Regions from separate parts of the Acidovorax carolinensis genome, predicted to be linked through region 1. Evidence: predicted binding sites of a transcription regulator. Region 1 holds the regulator's gene; each other region holds the start of a gene.
The links. The regulator LexA, encoded in region 1, represses DNA repair genes until DNA is damaged. The targets are predictions, from matches to a motif close to ACTGTATNNNNATACAGT.
Positions count from the first base shown of each region.

Region 2: a site for LexA is predicted at 4,919-4,936, ahead of CBP34_RS08050 (LexA family protein). Genes of this name have one in related genera too.
Region 3: a site for LexA is predicted at 3,464-3,481, ahead of CBP34_RS13615 (DNA topoisomerase IV subunit B). Genes of this name have one in related genera too.

Region 1 covers NZ_CP021361.1:1,924,744-1,930,915, reverse strand. Annotated here, with positions in the region: gene lpxK (tetraacyldisaccharide 4'-kinase) at 1-486, shown strand, start outside; gene CBP34_RS09020 (Trm112 family protein) at 505-687, shown strand; partial or broken gene kdsB (3-deoxy-manno-octulosonate cytidylyltransferase) at 696-1,489, shown strand; gene adk (adenylate kinase) at 1,649-2,305, shown strand; gene CBP34_RS09005 (asparaginase) at 2,373-3,320, opposite strand; gene lexA (transcriptional repressor LexA) at 3,420-4,094, shown strand; gene CBP34_RS08995 (D-2-hydroxyacid dehydrogenase family protein) at 4,783-5,790, shown strand; gene CBP34_RS08990 (branched-chain amino acid ABC transporter substrate-binding protein) at 5,914-6,172, opposite strand, start outside.
Region 2 covers NZ_CP021361.1:1,696,685-1,702,856, forward strand. Annotated here, with positions in the region: gene CBP34_RS08020 (MmgE/PrpD family protein) at 1-87, shown strand, start outside; gene CBP34_RS08025 (Bug family tripartite tricarboxylate transporter substrate binding protein) at 261-1,295, shown strand; gene CBP34_RS08030 (hydroxymethylglutaryl-CoA lyase) at 1,302-2,243, shown strand; gene CBP34_RS08035 (electron transfer flavoprotein subunit beta/FixA family protein) at 2,454-3,209, shown strand; gene CBP34_RS08040 (electron transfer flavoprotein subunit alpha/FixB family protein) at 3,222-4,154, shown strand; gene CBP34_RS08050 (LexA family protein) at 4,401-4,844, opposite strand; gene CBP34_RS08055 (DNA/RNA non-specific endonuclease) at 5,130-5,861, shown strand; gene CBP34_RS08060 (DUF72 domain-containing protein) at 5,989-6,172, opposite strand, start outside.
Region 3 covers NZ_CP021361.1:2,916,558-2,922,729, reverse strand. Annotated here, with positions in the region: gene dapA (4-hydroxy-tetrahydrodipicolinate synthase) at 1-223, opposite strand, end outside; gene CBP34_RS13630 (class I SAM-dependent methyltransferase) at 258-809, opposite strand; gene CBP34_RS13625 (IS30 family transposase) at 891-1,919, opposite strand; gene CBP34_RS19680 (hypothetical protein) at 1,995-2,144, opposite strand; gene CBP34_RS13620 (MFS transporter) at 2,174-3,391, opposite strand; gene CBP34_RS13615 (DNA topoisomerase IV subunit B) at 3,514-5,496, shown strand; gene CBP34_RS13610 (lytic transglycosylase domain-containing protein) at 5,533-6,172, shown strand, end outside.

The DNA.
Region 1 (6,172 bases):
GGTTTTCTGCTGCCGGCAGGCCCCCTGCGCGAGCCATGGCCGCGGCCTGTGGACTGGGTGTTGCACGCAGGCACGCGCCCTGCCGGGCATGCATCCAGTTTTGCGCTGCAGCGCAGGCTCGCGCCCCATGCACTGCGCGCGGATGGCCGGCAAGTGCCTCTGGTGTCCCTGCGTGAAGGCCCTGTGCATGCCGTGGCTGCGGTCGCCCGCCCCGAGGAGTTCTTTGCCATGTTGCGGGCACAAGACCTGCAGCTAGCGGGCACCGAGTCATTACCAGACCACTATGATTTCAATAGCTGGAAGCGCTCTTTCAACAGGGGAATCACGCTGGTTTGCACCGAAAAAGATGCCGTGAAACTGTGGCCACTGCACCCCGATGCGCTGGCGGTGCCGCTGGCGCTGGAGGTCGATCCCGCCTTCTTCGCGGCCCTTGATGCCCGGCTCGCGCCGTGGCGGGCCACGCCGCTATCATCCCCGTCTGCCTGATTTCCGGAAAACGCCGCCATGGATCCCAAACTGCTTGAATTGCTGGTCTGCCCCGTCACCAAAGGCCCCTTGACCTATGACCGCGAGCGCCAGGAGCTGGTGTCGCGCAGTGCGCGCCTGGCCTACCCCGTGCGCGACGGTATTCCGGTGCTGCTGGAAAACGAGGCGCGCACCCTGACCGACGAGGAGCTGGAGGCGTGAGCCCAGCCATGGGGCACGGCTTTACGGTGCTGATCCCGGCACGCATGGCATCAAGCCGCCTGCCCGACAAGCCCTTGGCCGATATCGCAGGCCTGCCGATGGTGGTGCATGTGGCCCGCCGCGCGGCACAAAGCGCGGCGGCCCGCGTGGTGGTGGCTGCCGACGACCCGCGCATCGTGCAGGCCTGCCAGGCCCACGGGGTGCAGGCCCTGCTCACCCGCACCGACCACGCCAGCGGCAGCGACCGGCTGGCAGAGGCCTGCATGCAACTGGGTCTGGACGGCGACGCGATTGTGGTCAACGTGCAGGGCGACGAACCCCTGATGGACCCCGCGCTCATCGATGCCGTGGCGGCACTGCTGCCCGCACGCCCGAAGCCAGCATGGGCACGGCAGCCCATGCCATCCATACCCGGGCCGACTACGAGAACCCCAACGTCGTGAAGGTGGTGCTGGACGCGCGCGGCCTGGCCCACTATTTCAGCCGTGCGCCGATTCCGCACGCCCGGGACCATGCGGGCCAGACCTGGTGGCAAGGCGCCGCGGCGCAGGCCGCACCCGGCGTGGCCGCGCTGCACGGATTTGCGCCGCTGCGCCATATCGGCATCTACAGCTACCGTGCGGGATTTCTACGCCAGTTTCCGGGCTTGGCCCAGGCCCCCACCGAGGCGGTGGAGGCGCTGGAACAATTGCGGGCACTTTGGCATGGCCACCGCATCGCCGTGCACATTGCCGACGAGGCCCCCGGCCCGGGCGTTGACACCCCGGCAGACCTCGACAGGGTTCGGACACTGCTGGCCTGAAAACCAGCGCGTGGACGCCCGATTGGCGGGCGCTGCCGTAAGCCACATCAAGGCAGTCACATGCTATCCTTGACCGCAAAGAGAGCACTGCGTCATGGGCGCCTGGCTGCGCCCCCCTTGCCAGCAGTGCCAGCTGATTTCTAACCTTCGAGGATTTCCATGAGACTTATTCTGTTGGGCGCCCCCGGTGCCGGAAAGGGCACGCAAGCCACGTTCATCTGCCAGAAATATGGCATCCCGCAAATCTCCACGGGCGACATGCTGCGCGCAGCCGTGAAGGCAGGCACGCCGCTGGGACTGCAGGCCAAGGCCGTGATGGACTCGGGCGCCCTGGTCAGCGACGACATCATCATCGGCCTCGTCAAGGAACGCATCACGCAGCCCGACTGTGCCAACGGCTTCCTGTTTGACGGTTTCCCCCGCACCATCCCCCAGGCCGATGCCATGAAGGAAGCCGGCGTCAAGCTCGACTATGTGCTCGAAATCGACGTGCCCTTCGACGCCATCATCGAACGCATGAGCGGCCGCCGCTCGCACCCCGCCAGCGGACGCACTTACCACGTCAAGTTCAATCCGCCCAAAGTGGCAGGCAAGGACGACGTGACGGGCGAAGACCTGATCCAGCGCGAAGACGACAAGGAAGAAACCGTCAAGAAGCGCCTGCAGGTGTACAGCGATCAGACACGCCCCCTGGTGGACTATTACAGTAACTGGGCCAAGGCCGAGCCCAATGCAGCCCCCAAATACCGCGCCATCAGCGGCACGGGCAGCGTCGAAGAGATCACGGCGCGCGCCCTGCAGGCCCTGTCCAGCTGAGCCTGGCGGCGTGCTGGAGCCGGCCACGGACCGTGGCCGGCCGGCACACATCAAGGCCACAGCGCGATCAAGGCAGCAGTTCGAGCATCAGCGCAATGCGTGCCTTCACCGCAGACAGGCCCCGGGAGTCCGGTAGAGCATCACCGGGCTTGGGTAATACCTGGCCCTCCGTGCAGCGCGTGGAGCGCACCACTTTCACACCAGCCGCCTGCGCGCGCAGTAATGCCGATTCGAGGGCCTGGTGAATCGTGCCATTGCCCGTGGCGGCCACCACGATGCCCTGCACACCATCACGCACCAGCGAGTCCACCAGGGCTCCCGTGGCACCCGCATAGCTCATGACGACCTCAACGCGTGGCCAATGCGTGCAATTTACTATTCTTTCGATAGCACATTGCGCTTGTCCCGATTGCGCTATAGGCCAATTTTGCACCAATCGCACAACACCCTCCTCCACCCAGCCCAACGGCCCGGCATCGCCTGAGCTGAACGCATCTACGCGATAGGGGTGCACTTTCTGGACACGCATTGCGCCGTGTACTGCGCCGGCCGCCACCACCACAACGCCCCGCGCCCCTGCTGTCATTGCCACGGCGACGGCATCGAGAAGGTTTTGCGGACCATCCGGCGTCAATGCCGTTGCGGGGCGCATCGCGCAGGTCAACACCACCGGCTTGTGGGCATCCAGCACCGACTGCAAAAACCAGGCGGTCTCTTCCAGCGTATCGGTGCCGTGGGTGATGACCAATCCTCGCACCAGGGGATCGGCTAGCGCTCTGGCACAACGCTCAGCAAGCAAACGCCACACGCTGAACTCCATGTCCTTGCTGTCCAGCTGCGCGATCTGCTCGGCCACCAGACCGCCACAGGCTGCCGCCTGCAGGCTGGGCACGGCATGCAGCAGCTGCTCCACGCCCACCTGTGCGGCGGTGTAGCCAATGTTGTCTCCCTGGCTGGCAGCCTTGCCAGCGATGGTCCCCCCCGTGCCCAAAACGACAATTTTTTGCGCGCTCACTTGCGTCCTTTGAAAAACTGGTGAAAAATACAGCTACTGGATTAATACACAGTAATCATACGGTTCCCCACCACCCTGGTGACACACACTGGAAATGCCATGCTCGACAACCCCAAGCTCACAGCACGCCAGCAACAAATCCTGGACCTTATCCAGGTGGCCATTTCCCGCACGGGTGCGCCACCCACACGGGCAGAAATCGCCACGGAACTCGGTTTCAAATCGGCCAACGCGGCAGAAGAACACCTGCAAGCCCTTGCGCGCAAAGGCGTGATCGAACTGGTCAGTGGCACATCCCGCGGCATCCGCCTGCGCAGCGACACAGTGCGTTCCATCAACGCCGCGCGCGGCACCCAGTTCAGTCTGCCCATGCCGGGGTTGTCGCAACTGGTTCTGCCCCTGATCGGTCGCGTGGCCGCTGGCTCCCCGATTCTCGCGCAGGAACATGTGGACCAGACCTACAGCGTGGAAAACAGCCTGTTTCAACACAAGCCCGACTACCTGCTCAAGGTGCGCGGCATGTCCATGCGCGACGCCGGCATCATGGACGGCGATCTGCTCGCCGTGCAGTCCACACGGGAAGCGCGCAACGGTCAGATCGTGGTGGCAAGGCTGGGTGATGATGTCACCGTCAAAAGACTGCGCCGCACGGCCGGTGCCATCGAGCTGCTTCCCGAGAACCCCGATTACCCCGTGATCGTTGTTCAACCAGGCGAGGCTTTCGAGATCGAAGGCCTTGCTGTGGGCTTGATCCGCAACACCATGCTCATGTAGTTGCGCCCTCTGTTGCGCGCCTCAGGTGGCGGGCGTTTGGCAAGCCGGCAGCGGCTTGCCAGCCCTGAGCGTGCGCACCGCGTTGCAATCCTGCCTGTGCTCAACCCCTGATATACGGAGTTTTCACATGGGACTTGCCTTGTTCGCTCTTTCTGCCTTTTCCCAGCCCCTTCACGCCTTCGTGCACTGGCTTCAACCCAGTCGATGCACGGACGATTCGCACAGTGCAGTGCCTGCAGTTCGCATCGTCAGCAACGCCCCCGAGGGGCTTTCATCCTGTGCAGTGCCCGGTGCCTCCGCAAAATCGAGGCCCCATTTCCAGCCGCCAGCGTTTGCTGCCGGCACGGCGGTGTCGGTGCCTGCCAGTCCCCACCGTCACGCTCCTGGTCGCGGGCACAGTGCGCCTCCCGGCTCCAGCGGGCCGACCGCTGCCAGCCACCATAGCGCCCGGCGTCCAGTGCGCGTTCTGCATGCGGCATCACGCCCAGAGGTCGGGCGCATGGTCATCGCGGGCCGTATGGCCGATGTCTGCGCGGAACTGGAGCGCATGACGGCATGCGAGACATGGCGCCATTGATGACTGCGCCCCTGGCTCTGGTGCCACAGGTGCCACAAAACGTTGCATTCTGATCAAGGCCGTCGGCCCCGCGAAATCGCCGCCCAGCTCCCGCCAAGGCACAATGGCGGGATGAATATTGTGATTCTGGATGACTATCAGGATGCGGTGCGTAAACTCCATTGCGCGAGCCGGCTCGATCCCTATTCAGCAAAGGTGTACACCAACACGGTCAAAGGTCAGGGGCAACTGGCCGTGCGCATGAAGGATGCAGACATCATCGTGCTGGTGCGTGAACGCACCCAGATCACGCGGCAACTGGTCGAAAAACTGCCCCGGCTGAAACTGATTGCCCAAACCGGCAAGATCGGAAGCCACATTGATGTGACCGCCTGCACCGAGCGCGGCATTGCGGTGGCCGAGGGAGTGGGTTCGCCGGTGGCCCCGGCCGAACTGACCTGGGCACTGGTGATGGCTGCCATGCGGCGACTGCCGCAATACATCGCCAACCTCAAGCATGGCGCCTGGCAGCAGTCTGGCCTCAAGGCGGCTTCCATGCCGCCAAACTTCTGCCTCGGTAGCGTGTTGCGAGGAAAAACACTGGGCATATGGGGCTACGGCCGTATCGGCCAACTGGTGGCGGGTTACGGCCGTGCATTTGGCATGAACGTACGCGTCTGGGGTCGTGACGCCTCACGCGCCCAGGCACTGACGGACGGATACCAGGCTGCCACCAACCGGGAAGAGTTCTTCTCGCAATGCGATGTACTGTCTCTTCACCTGCGGCTCAATGACGAGACCCGGGGCATCATTTCACTGGAAGATCTTTCGTGCATGAAGCCCACCGCGCTGCTGGTCAACACCTCGCGCGCCGAATTGATTGAGCCTGATGCCCTGATTGCGGCCCTGAACCGCGGACGCCCTGGTCTGGCCGCCGTGGACGTATTTGAGAGCGAACCCATCCTGCAAGGCCACGCCCTGCTGCGCCTGGAAAATTGTATCTGCACCCCCCACATCGGTTACGTGGAGCAGGACAGCTACGAGCTGTACTTCGGCGCCGCCTTCGACAACGTGGTGAACTACATCAAGGGCACGCCCACGAATATCGTGAACCCGGGCGCGCTGCAGGTTCGGCGCTGAACACACAGGCACATCGTCCCCTTCCCGCTGGCGCGCAACACGCGTTCATCCATAAAAAATGGCTTCCCGAAGGAAGCCATTTTGCTGGACAGCACCGCGCGATGCCGACCCAGGTCTTCGGACTTAATTCAAAGGCGTCTTCTTGCCGTCCTTGTAAACATACAGGGTGATAGCGGGATTCTTCATTTCTCCATTGGGCTCGAATGCGATTGTGGAGGTCACGCCCTTGAACTGCGATTTCAGCAATTCGGGGGTATAGACTTTGGGGTCCACCGAATTGGCACGCTTCATGGCGTCGACAATCAGGTGCGTGGCGTCATAGGTATAGGGGCTGTAAACTTGGAACTGACCTGGGTACTTGGCATCGTACTTGGCCTTCCAT
Region 2 (6,172 bases), 230 kb from region 1:
TTGCCCTGCGATGGCGCCGCGCTCTATGACACCTTGCTAGCACTGAGCGATATGCCCGATGTCAGTGTGCTTGCAAACCATTTTTGATGTGCTAGTTCCGGTTGCTGCGGGGCAGACCGTGCGGCTTCACAAGGGCTGTATCTATCGCTTTGCAGAGACCGCCTACAAGTGGTGGATAACCAGAAGAAACGGCTTGCAGCCGTGCGAGAAGCCTTAAACAGAACGTGCGCTACAAGCGCACCACTTTGACGGAGACCGCTATGTCCAAATTTCCTTCTACTCCTGTGGCGTTGGCCCATGCATCTGGATTGCGCCGCCGCGATTTCTTGGCGGCTGGGGCTGGCTTCGCTGCCAGCAGTCTGCTGCCCGGCTTGGCTTTCGCTCAAGGGAGTTGGCCGGATAAGCCCATCCGCATCCTTGCGGCACAGGCGCCGGGTTCTTCGAACGATGCCACTGCACGCGCGCTAGCCGACTACCTTTCCACCAAGCTTGGTGTCGCCGTAGTGGTGGAAAACAAACCTGGTGGTGTTGGAATGATTGCTGCCGAGGCGCTCGTGCGTGCGCCCGCAGACGGGTACACGCTGATGATGACCTTGCACAGCCAACCTGCGCAGGCACCGGCGTTGCTCAAGCGCTTGCCGATCAATCCTGACAAAGACATCGTACCCATCGCCGCCATTGGTGTGGGCTCTGTGCCGGCGGTGGTTCACAAGGACTTTCCGGCCAAGACCATCCAGGAAGTGATTGCCTACGCCAAAACCAAACCGGTCAACGTTGGCAATTACGCCGTGGGATCGGGTTGGCAGCTCATGCTGGACCAATTGGCCAAGGACACGGGGGCTCAGTTCAACGTGGTCAATTACAAGGGCACCGGGGCCATGCTGATGGATTTGTATGGCGGTCAAATTGACATGGGTGCAGGTTCATTGGCGGGTGTTGGCGGCGGGATAAAGCAAGGCAGCGTTCGCCCGGTGGTCATCGCGATAGGGCCTGCCTCCAGTAGGCTGCCCGGTATACCCACCTGGAAGGAAGCTGGCTTCCACGGAAGCGCGTATGAGAACTTGACCGAGTGCAATATGCTTTTTGCGAAGGCTGGAACCCCCTCGGTCATTCTGGAACGCTTGGCGCAGCTCGTGATTAGCAGTTACAAAGAATCTGATCGAATTAAAAGTGTGCGCGAAAACCTGGGAGACGAGGAGCCGGCACTCACAGGGAATGAATTGCGCGCCTACATCGACCGTACTTGGCCGGTTTACCGAAATTTGACGAAAGCCATGGGCCTGCTGGCGAATTGATTCATCATGAGTAATACGCATATCCAAGTGCGCGAGGTGGGCCTGCGTGACGGTTTGCAAAGCATCGCGCGCACGCTGGACACGCAGCACAAACTCGAGTGGCTGCGCGCTGCCTACGACGCCGGTGTACGCGAGATCGAGGTCGGCTCGTTCGTACCCGCCCGGCTGCTACCGCAACTGGCGGACACGGCCGAACTAGTGGACTATGCGCGGACCTTGCCAGGCCTCACGACATCGGTGCTGGTGCCCAACCTTAAGGGAGCGCAGGCTGCGTTGGACAGTGGTGCCCATGTGATGCTGCTGCCCCTGTCGGCCAGCCATGCGCACAGCTTGGCCAACCTGCGCAAGACGCCCGATGCCGTGGTGGAGGAGATCGGCCGCATCCGCAGCCTGCGCGACAGCAGCGGATCGGCCTGCCTGATCGAAGTAGGCATGAGCACCGCATTCGGTTGCACGATCCAGGGCCTGGTGGACGAGAGCGAGGTCATGCGGTTGGTACAGGCCGTGCTCGATGCAGGCGCCGACCGGGTGGGCCTGGCCGACACGGTGGGCTACGCCGATCCGCTGCAGGTCAAGCGCCTGTTCGAAAAGGGCTTTGCCGTGGCCGGCCACCGCCTGGCCTGCGGGCACTTCCACGACACACGCGGGCTGGGCCTGGCCAACGTCTTCGCTGCCTGGGAGACCGGCATCCGCCGTTTCGACACCTGCACTGCAGGTATCGGCGGGTGCCCCCATGCGCCAGGTGCCAGCGGCAACGTGTCGACGGAAGATGTGGCTTACCTGTTCGCCAGCATGGGCCAACCTACGGGACTGGACTTCGACAGCTTGATCGCGCTGCGGGCCCGCGTCACCGGTTGGCTGGAGGGCGAGGCGTTCTACGGGTCGGTCTGGCGGGCAGGGCTGCCCAAGACCATGCAGCCGCAGGCCGTTGGCACGGCCTGCGCATAAGACTGGACGCGCGTCAATCGGCCAGGAACCGGTGCGCGTCCAGAGCGGCCATGCAACATTGCACCGCGTCCGTCGACATCACCGTCGTCGGCACGGGCAAAAAATTCGAGTGCCACTTCCGCGCCGTTTCCTTGGACGGGTGTCGACCATGCTTCCAACACTGTGCGCGGCAAACTGGTTGGCATGTCATTCAATAGTAGAAAAATGCCCATGAAAATCCTAGTCCCCGTCAAGCGCGTGGTGGACTACAACGTCAAAGTCCGCGTCAAATCGGACGGCACGGGTGTGGACACCGCCAACGTCAAGATGAGCATGAACCCCTTTGACGAAATCGCCGTCGAAGAAGCCGTGCGCCTGAAAGAAAAAGGCCTGGTCACCGAAGTCATCGCGGTCAGCTGCGGCGTGCAGCAGTGCCAGGAAACCCTGCGCACCGCCATGGCCATCGGTGCCGACCGCGCCATCCTGGTGGAAACCCCTGCCGATCTCGACCTGCAGCCCCTGGCCGTCGCCAAACTGCTCAAGGCCCTGGTCGACAAGGAACAACCCGGCCTCATCATCCTGGGCAAACAAGCCATCGACGACGACGCCAACCAGACCGGCCAGATGCTCGCAGCCCTGGCCGACCTGCCCCAGGCCACCTTTGCCAGCAAAGTCGAACTCACGGCCGACAGCGTCAGCGTCACCCGCGAAGTCGACGGCGGCCTGGAAACCCTGGCATTGAGCCTGCCAGCCGTCATCACCACCGACCTGCGCCTGAACGAGCCCCGCTACGTCACCTTGCCCAACATCATGAAGGCCAAGAAAAAGCAGCTCGACACCGTCAAACCAGAAGACCTCGGAGTGGACGTCACCCCGCGCCTGAAGACCCTGAAGGTCACCGAGCCCGCCAAGCGCGGTGCCGGCATCAAGGTGGCCGACGTGGCCGCCCTGGTCGAAAAGCTGAAAAACGAAGCCAAAGTCATCTAAGGAGTACAAGAAATGACCACCCTCGTTATTGCTGAACACGACAACGCCACCATCAAAGGCGCCACCCTCAACACCGTCACCGCCGCAGTCGCCTGCGGAGGCGACGTCCATGTGCTGATCGCCGGCCACAACGCCAGCGCCGCCGCCCAGGCCGCCTCCAAAATAGCCGGCGTCGCCAAAGTCATCCACGCCGAAGCCCCCGGCCTGGAACATGGCCTGGCAGAAAACGTCGCCGCCCAGGTCCTCGCCATCGCCGGCAACTACAGCCACATCCTCTTCCCCGCTACTGCCAGCGGCAAGAACGTGGCCCCCCGCGTGGCGGCCAAGCTTGACGTCGCCCAGATCAGCGACATCACCAAGGTCATTACCGCGGACACCTTCGAGCGCCCCATCTACGCCGGCAACGCCATCGCCACCGTGCAAAGCGCAGACAGCGTCAAGATCATCACCGTGCGCACCACCGGCTTTGACGCCGCAGCGGCCACCGGAGGCAGCGCAACGGTTGAAACCACCGCCGCCACGGCAGACAACGGCAAAAGCCGCTTCATGGGCAGCGAAATCGCCAAGAGCGACCGCCCCGAGCTCACCGCCGCCAAGATCATCGTCTCCGGTGGCCGGGCCCTCGGGAGCAAGGAAAAGTTCGACGAAGTCATGACCCCGCTGGCCGACAAGCTCGGAGCGGCCCTCGGCGCCAGCCGCGCCGCGGTCGACGCAGGCTATGCCCCCAACGACTGGCAAGTGGGCCAGACCGGCAAGATCGTGGCGCCGCAGCTGTACATCGCAGCGGGCATCTCGGGCGCCATCCAGCACCTGGCGGGCATGAAGGACTCCAAGGTGATCGTGGCGATCAACAAGGACCCGGAGGCGCCGATCTTCAGCGTGGCCGACTATGGGCTGGAGGCGGACCTGTTCACGGCAGTGCCGGAACTGGTCAAGGCGCTCTGACCCAAGGTGTTGAGTTTGGCGCAGCATGCGTGCTTCATCCGCCGTGCGCAGGTGCGACTGCAGGCGGCTGCGCAGATTGACGCTCTTGCCTATGTACAGCGGCAGGTCACCCTCTTGCCCATGAAAGATGTACACCCCGGGCGCCGACGGCATGTCCGAGATGGCCTCACGCAGGTGCACGGGGTATTCGTAGAACCGGGCCTCGTCGAATTCAGGCCGGCGGCGGGCAGGAATGTGCATGGCAGCTCAGGTCTTGAATTGCTTGATGCTGGCGATCACAACGCCCCAGACCTCAATGGTCTGGCCATCCTGGGGAATGATGTCCTCATAGGCTGGATTGGCGGCTTGTAATTTGAGTCTGCCACCCTGCAGCCACAGCTTCTTGCAGGTGTAGGCCCCGTCAACCACCGCCACGACGGTCATGCCATGGCGTGGCTTGATGGCCCGGTCCACCAGGATGATGTCGCCATCGAAAATGCCTTCGTCGCGCATGGAGTCTCCCCGCACTCGCAGGGTGTAGGTGGCCTGGGGATGCAGGATGATGTGCCGCAGCACGTCAATGCGCTCTGCCTGTAATTCCTCGGCCGGGGACGGAAACCCCGCATGCACGCAGGTATCAATCCCCAGGGCCGACAGGCCAAGGACATAGGGCTCGGGAGCCAGGCAGGGCAAATCAAGAACCGGGAGCATGGGGGCAGCGCCAGGGCGAGCGGGAAGAGGCACAGAAAGGAACGGAGAAGGCTGAACGCCAGAGAGGTATCAGTACTGTGATTAACAACAGTATATTGCCTACTGTCGTTCCAGAGCGATTCCCGACCATCGTGGTCTGCCCATCTTCCAAACCAGCGCGTTTCGACCCGAACCAAAGTAAGGGGCATTCCTGACCCGTATGCTCTCGCCCCTTTGATGAACCGACGAATTGAAGTGAAACAGACCACGACCTGGTCGCGCATGTTGCGCCTGACCGCTTTCTTCATGCTGGCCGTTGCCAGCACGGCCCATGCCCGTATCCCGATCTTTGAAGCCCTGGACAGTGCATCCGGCCACCCCACCAGCTTTGCGCAATGCCCGCAGTTCTTCGCACAAGGCAAGCCGCCAGCCGTGTCGCCACGACCCCAACTTCGTGAGCTGTGCTACGAGGCCTTTGCCATCCTGCACAGTGAAGAAACCAAGACCCCGGTCTTCGTGGCCCAACGCCTGAACCGCGAGAGCATCGAGGATGCCGACGAAAAGCGTGCGACCAGGTTCTTTGCCGATGCCCGGCTACCCCGGCGGGAGCGCGCTGAATTGGAGGACTACAAGCGCTCCGGCTATTCCCGGGGCCATATGGCACCAGCGGGGGATATGCCGACACCAACGGCCATGGCCCAGAGCTTCAGCCTGGCCAACATGGTTCCCCAGAACGCCCAGCACAACGGGGGTGCCTGGGCCAAGATCGAGCAGGACACGCGGCACTACGTGCGCCGGGCCAAGGGGGATGTGTATGTGATTACCGGGCCGGTGTTCACCGAGGGTTCGCCTCGTATCGGCAACAACGGGGTGATGGTGCTGACCTACCTGTTCAAGTTGGTGTATGACCAGCACACGAACAGGGCCTGGGCACACTGGCAGCAAAACCAGGAAGGCGAGCGAGTCGGCCGGCCTATCAGTTACGAGGAACTGGTGAAGCGCACGGGCGTGGAGTTCTTGCCGGGTGTGGGGATGTAGGGTTTTGGGTGCTAACGGGCGCCACGCTTTTGCACCCGGAATGCGAATGTCCTGGTTCGAACCGGAACGCTAACGGGCGCGGCCAGCGCGACGCGGTAGCAGTCGACATACCGCAAATGACCTGCGCTTAGTTCATCCCCATGAGCAGTGCCCGAAACGCTTTGGCATTGAGCTGCGACTTGTCTTCCATGCAGTTGTTGAACACGGAGTGGGCGTACTTCACTGACCGGGTAATGGGATTGAAGCGTTGGGCCAGGGCCTGCAGTTCATCAGCCGTGTAGGCGTAGTCGAATCGCTCGGCGGCCGTCTTG
Region 3 (6,172 bases), 990 kb from region 1:
TGGCCGCCTGCTCCACGGACACGCGAATGATCTCGCAATGCTCTTCAACATTGACTGTGGGCGACTCGCCCGTGGTGCCCACGACGCCGATGCAGTCGGTGCCCTCGGCGATGTGCCAGTCGATCAGTTTGCGCAGGGTGGGATAGTCCACGCTACCGTCCTCGTGCATGGGGGTGACAAGGGCGACGATGCTGCCGGTAAGGGGCACGGGAGAAGAGGTCATGTCCGCAGTGGTAAACGGTAAAAGGGCATTCTAACTAGACCGCAAGGTCCAGACGGTATCGAGCGGGCTGGCTTGGTTCGGTGGTTTCGCGCACGGCGGCAATACGCTGCACAAACCGTGCGGGCGAGTCCAGAAACCCGTCTTCATAGGCAACAGTGCGCAATGCAGCGCAGGCGGTGAGCAGTTCACCCGGTTCAAGCAGAAAGTCGGCTCGCGCGGGGCGTCCGACGGTTTCGTTGCCACGGGCGAAGGTTTCGTAGATCAGCACGCCGCCGGGTGCCACACTGTTGACCAAGGTGGGAAGCAGCGGGCGCCAGAGGTAGTTGGTGACGATCACTGCGCCAAACTGGCGGCCGGCAAAGGGCCAGGAACCCTCTTCGATGTCGGCGCAGTGGATGTCGCCCCAGGCGGCGCAGGCCGCCACGGCGTCGGCGGAGCGGTCCACGCCCACGGTGGGGTGGCCGTGCGCGTGCATCCAGCGCAGGTGGCGGCCCGCGCCACAGGCCACATCCAGCACCGTGCTGCCCGGAGGTGCCAGGACAGACCAGCGGCGAACCCAGTCTGAAGGTGCTTCAGTGCCGTGCATGGAGTTTTCTGCTATTTAATTAAGAGCTGCTTGCGCTTTATGTATAAGGGCGGATTCAAGTCCAAGTGCAACAAATATTCATTAATGCACTGAATCAGGCTGTTGTGTCAGCCGGGCCAAATGTTCGGCATAAACCTCAATGGGCTTGCTCCACCCCAGAGTCATCCTGGGGCGCCCATTGAGCTCATCGGCTACGGCATCCAGATACTCCTGGCTATAGCCGCTCAGATCAGTCCCCTTGGGGAAGTACTGCCGCAGCAATCCATTGGTGTTTTCGTTGGAGCCCCGCTGCCAGGGGCTGTAGGGGTCACAGAAGTACACCTTCATGCCCGTGTTCTCGGTGAGCTTGGCATGCTCTGCCATCTCACTGCCACGGTCATAGGTCAGGCTCTGGCGCATCGGGCTGGCAATGCCATTGAGCTTGTCGCTGAAGGCCTGCAGTACATGTGCCGCTGTCGCCGGGTTGGGGTGCGGCAGCTTGACCAGCACCACCAGGCGGGTCGTGCGCTCGAGCAGCGTGCCAATGGCACTGGCATTGCCTTTGCCTTTGATGAGGTCGCCCTCCCAGTGCCCGGGCAACTGACGATCCTCAATCTCGGGTGGGCGCACATGGATGCTCAGCAGGTCGGTGATTTGCCCACGCCGATCCTCGCCTTTGGAGCGCGGCCAGCGCTTGGCGCGGGCCATGCGCAAGCAGGCCACCAGCTCCTTCTTGAGCTCTCCGCGGGGCTGGGCGTAGATGCAGGTGTAGATGCTCTCGTGGGACACTTGTTTGCGCTTGTTGTCAGGGTGCAGTTTCTTCAACTGCCCAGCGATTTGCTGGGGAGACCAGTGCCGGAGCAGATAGTCGCGAACGATCTTGAACAAAGGTCCATCGCGGTGCAGTTTGGGCTGGGGACGGGCAAAGCATCTGCGCCTGTCGCTGCGTTGCTGGGCGAACTTGGAGGTGTAGGCCTTGGCGCCCGCATTGCGTTGGCATTCCCGGCTGATGGTGCTCTTGCAGCGCCCCAAGGCCCGCGCTATGGCGCTGAGGCTTTGCTTTTGCTGAAGCCCCAAGGCGATCGCATGGCGTTCGCTCTCGCTCAACTGCTGGTAATTCTTCTTTGTCATCTTGACCTCAATTCTCGGTGTTGCACTTCGGAATTGAGGCCGCCAAGCGCTAGCGGCCAAAAAGGCTTGAAACTCTCAGAAACATGCCCACAGCTGGTCCGCCAGCATGACCATGAAGCCTGGCGCGGTGTACATCGCAAACACCGCCAGCAAGATCAGCACGGCGGCCACCCAGCCCAGCAGCCGGGCAGGGCGGGATGTGAAACGCGCAGTGGGGTTGTGCATGGTCGTTGCGGAAAGGGTGGTGATGGCTGTCAGGCGGGCTGCGGCGCGGCGCGCTGGATAGGCGCTTCCTTGATGGGCAGATTCACCAGCCCGGCGAAAATTCCCAGCCCGATCGCGATGTACCACACCACATCGTAGCTGCCTGTGCGGTCATACAGATAGCCACCCAGCCACACCCCCATGAAGCTGCCAACCTGGTGGCTGAAGAAGACAAAGCCGCCCAGCATCGACAGATGCTGCACGCCAAAGATCTGCGCAATCGTGGCATTGGTGGGCGGCACCGTGGACAGCCACAGCGCGCCCATCACGGCGGAAAACACATACACCGACAGCGGCGACAGCGGCACCAGCAGAAAAACGGCAATGACAACGGCCCGTGCAAAGTAGATAAAAGCCAATATGTTGCGCTTGGGGATACGCTGGCCCAGCGTGCCCGCAATGTAGGTGCCAAACACGTTGAACAGCCCGATCAGCGCCAGCGCATAACTGGCCACCTGGGGCGAGAGCCCATGGTCGCGCAGGTAGCTGGGCAAGTGCACGCCAATGAACACCACCTGAAAGCCGCAGACAAAATACCCCGCCGTCAGCAGCAGGAAACTGGGGTAGCGAAACGCTTCACCCAGCGCCTGCGCAATCGACTGGTCGCGTTTCATGGGAGCCGATCCGTGAAAACCGGGCTCGCGCAGGCCAAAAGCCAGGGGAATGATGAGCAGCACCATCAGCGCCAGCGCCAGCAGCGCCTGCTGCCAGCCCAGCCCGGCAATCAGCCAGCCCTCCACCGGCACCATCAGAAACTGGCCAAACGAGCCGGCCGCCGCTGCCACGCCCATGGCCCACGAGCGCCTTTCGGGTGCAATCTGGCGGCCCAGCACCCCGTAAATCACGGCATAGGTGGTGCCGGCCTGGGCCGCGCCAATCAGCACGCCTGCGGTGAGGGCAAATACGGTGGGCGTCGGCGACAGTGCCATGCCGGCCAGGCCCAGTCCATACAGCACCGCACCGCCCATCAGCACGCGAAAGGCGCCAAACCGGTCTGCGGCCATGCCCGCAAAGATGCCGATGATTCCCCACGAGAGGTTCTGGATCGCAATCGCCAGCGCAAACGACTGCCGCGTCCAGCCCATTTCCTGGGTGATGGGTTGCAGCCACAGGCCGAAGCCATGGCGAATGCCCATGGACAGCGTGACGATGGCGGCACCGCACGCCAGCACCTGGAACATCGACAGTTTGGGAGGATTCGTAGGCATGCGGGAAATGTAGCCAATCCCGCACCCCGTTGCCTGACGCCTGCATGACCCGGGGTGGCGCAAGGGAAGATGGCTGGGTATTTATCCAGTTCATGTCGCGCTGCGGCACTACAATCCGCCCCATGTCTGCCAAACCGTCTTCTGTGTCCGCCAGCGATTATTCCGAGGGTTCGATCCGTGTGCTCAAGGGGCTGGAGCCCGTCAAGCAACGCCCGGGCATGTACACCCGCACCGACAACCCGCTGCACATCATCCAGGAAGTGCTCGACAACGCCGCCGACGAGGCGCTGGCCGGCTACGGCAAAAAGATCAAGGTCACGCTGCACGCCGACGGCTCGGTGGGTATCGAAGACGACGGACGCGGCATTCCGTTCGGCATGCACCCCGAAGAACAGGCCCCGGTGATCGAGCTGGTCTTCACCCGCCTGCACGCGGGCGGCAAGTTTGACAAGGGCAAAGGTGGCGCCTACAGCTTCTCGGGCGGCCTGCACGGCGTGGGCGTGAGCGTGACCAATGCCCTGGCCACGCGGCTGGAGGCCAGCAGCCACCGCGAAGGCCAGGTGGCGCGCCTGGTGTTCTCTGGCGGCGACGTGGTCGAGCCCCTGGTGACCCGCGCCCTGGAGGCTGGCGAGCGCAAGCAGGGCACCACGGTGCGCGTGTGGCCCGACGCCAAATACTTTGAATCGAGCACCTTGCCGCTGGGCGAGCTCACCCACCTGCTGCGCAGCAAGGCGGTGCTGATGCCCGGTGTGCAGGTCTCGCTGGTCAACGAAAAGACGCGCGACACGCAAACCTGGCAATACAAGGGCGGCCTGCGCGACTACCTGCAGCAGACTCTCAATGGCGACCCGGTGATTCCGCTGTTCGAGGGCGAGGGCTTTGCCGACAGTGGCAACGACAACTTTGCCGAGGGCGAGGGCGCCTCGTGGTGTGTGGCCTTCACCGAAGACGGCCAGCCCGTGCGCGAAAGCTATGTCAACCTGATTCCCACCAGCGCCGGGGGCACGCACGAGAGCGGCCTGCGCGATGGATTGTTCAACGCCGTCAAGAGCTTCATCGAGCTGCACAGCCTGTTGCCCAAGGGCGTGAAGCTGATGCCCGAAGACGTCTTTGCGCGCGCCAGCTATGTGCTCAGTGCCAAGGTGCTCGACCCGCAATTCCAGGGCCAGATCAAGGAGCGTCTGAACTCGCGCGACGCGGTGCGGCTGGTAAGCGGCTTTGTGCGCCCGGCGCTCGAGCTCTGGCTCAACCAGCATGTGGACTACGGCAAGAAGCTGGCCGAACTGGCCATCAAGGCCGCCCAGACGCGCCAGAAGGCCGGGCAGAAGGTGGAAAAGCGCAAGGGCTCGGGCGTGGCCGTGTTGCCTGGCAAGCTCACCGATTGCGAAAGCCGCGACATCGCCTACAACGAAGTGTTCCTCGTCGAGGGCGATTCGGCCGGCGGCAGCGCCAAGATGGGCCGCGACAAGGAAAACCAGGCCGTGCTGCCGCTGCGCGGCAAGGTGCTCAACACCTGGGAGGTGGACCGCGACCGGCTGTTTGCCAACAACGAAATCCACGACATCTCGGTGGCCATGGGGGTGGACCCGCACGGCCCCAACGACTCGCCCGACCTGTCGGGCCTGCGCTACGGCAAGGTTTGCATCTTGAGTGATGCGGACGTGGACGGCTCCCACATCCAGGTGCTGCTGCTCACGCTGTTCTTCCGGCATTTCCCCAAGCTCATCGAGACGGGGCACATCTATGTGGCGCGCCCGCCGTTGTTCCGGGTGGACGTGCCCGCGCGCGGCAAGAAGCCCGCGGCCAAAATGTATGCGCTGGACGAAGGCGAGCTCACCGCCATCCTCGACAAATGCGCCAAAGACGGCGTGGCCCGCGAGAAGTGCCAGATCAGCCGCTTCAAGGGCCTGGGCGAAATGAACGCCGAGCAGCTGTGGGAGACCACGCTCAACCCCGACACGCGCCGCCTGCTGCCCGTGCAACTGGGTGACACCGACTTTGCCGCCACCGAGGGTCTCATCACCAAGCTCATGGGCAAGGGCGAGGCCGCTTCGCGGCGCGAGCTGATGGAGCTGCATGGTGACGCGGTGGAAGTGGACATCTGACCGCCTGTATCTGACCGCCCATTGCTGGTGCTTGCCATGCCCTCCATTTATCGCTTTTTAGGCCGTTTGCGCTTACTGGCTATGCCTCTGCTGCTATTGATAGCGCAGCAGTCAGCGCATGCCGACCTGTGGGCCTTTGTGGACGAGCGCGGCGTGACCCACTTCGCTGCAGAGCAGACGGATGCGCGCTACCAGCTGTTCTTTCGCGGCACGCAGTTTGATTCGTCGCGCGATGGGTCGCAGGGCGTATCGCGCTCGCCGGGGGCGCTGCCGGCGGCCGGCCCGCGCTTGCTGGCTTTTTTCGACATTTCGCCCGACTACAAGCGCGTCAAGCACCACCTGCGCGCATCGGCCAGTCACCAGGGCGTGGACTATGAATTGCTGCAGGCCCTGATTGCGACCGAGTCAGGGTTTGATGCCGGTGCCGTGTCACCCAAAGGGGCCATCGGGCTGATGCAGGTGATGCCGGCCACGGCGGGACGCTTTGGCGTGGCGGCAGATGCCCGCCGCACGGTGGCGCAGAAGCTGGTGGACCCGGCCGTGAATGTGTCTGCCGGCACCCGTTACCTGCGCTATCTGCTGGATTTGTTTCCGGGCCGCCTGGACCTGGCCCTGGCTGCCTACAACGCGGGCGAGGGCGCAGTGCAACGGGCGGGCAACCGGATTCCGGCCTACA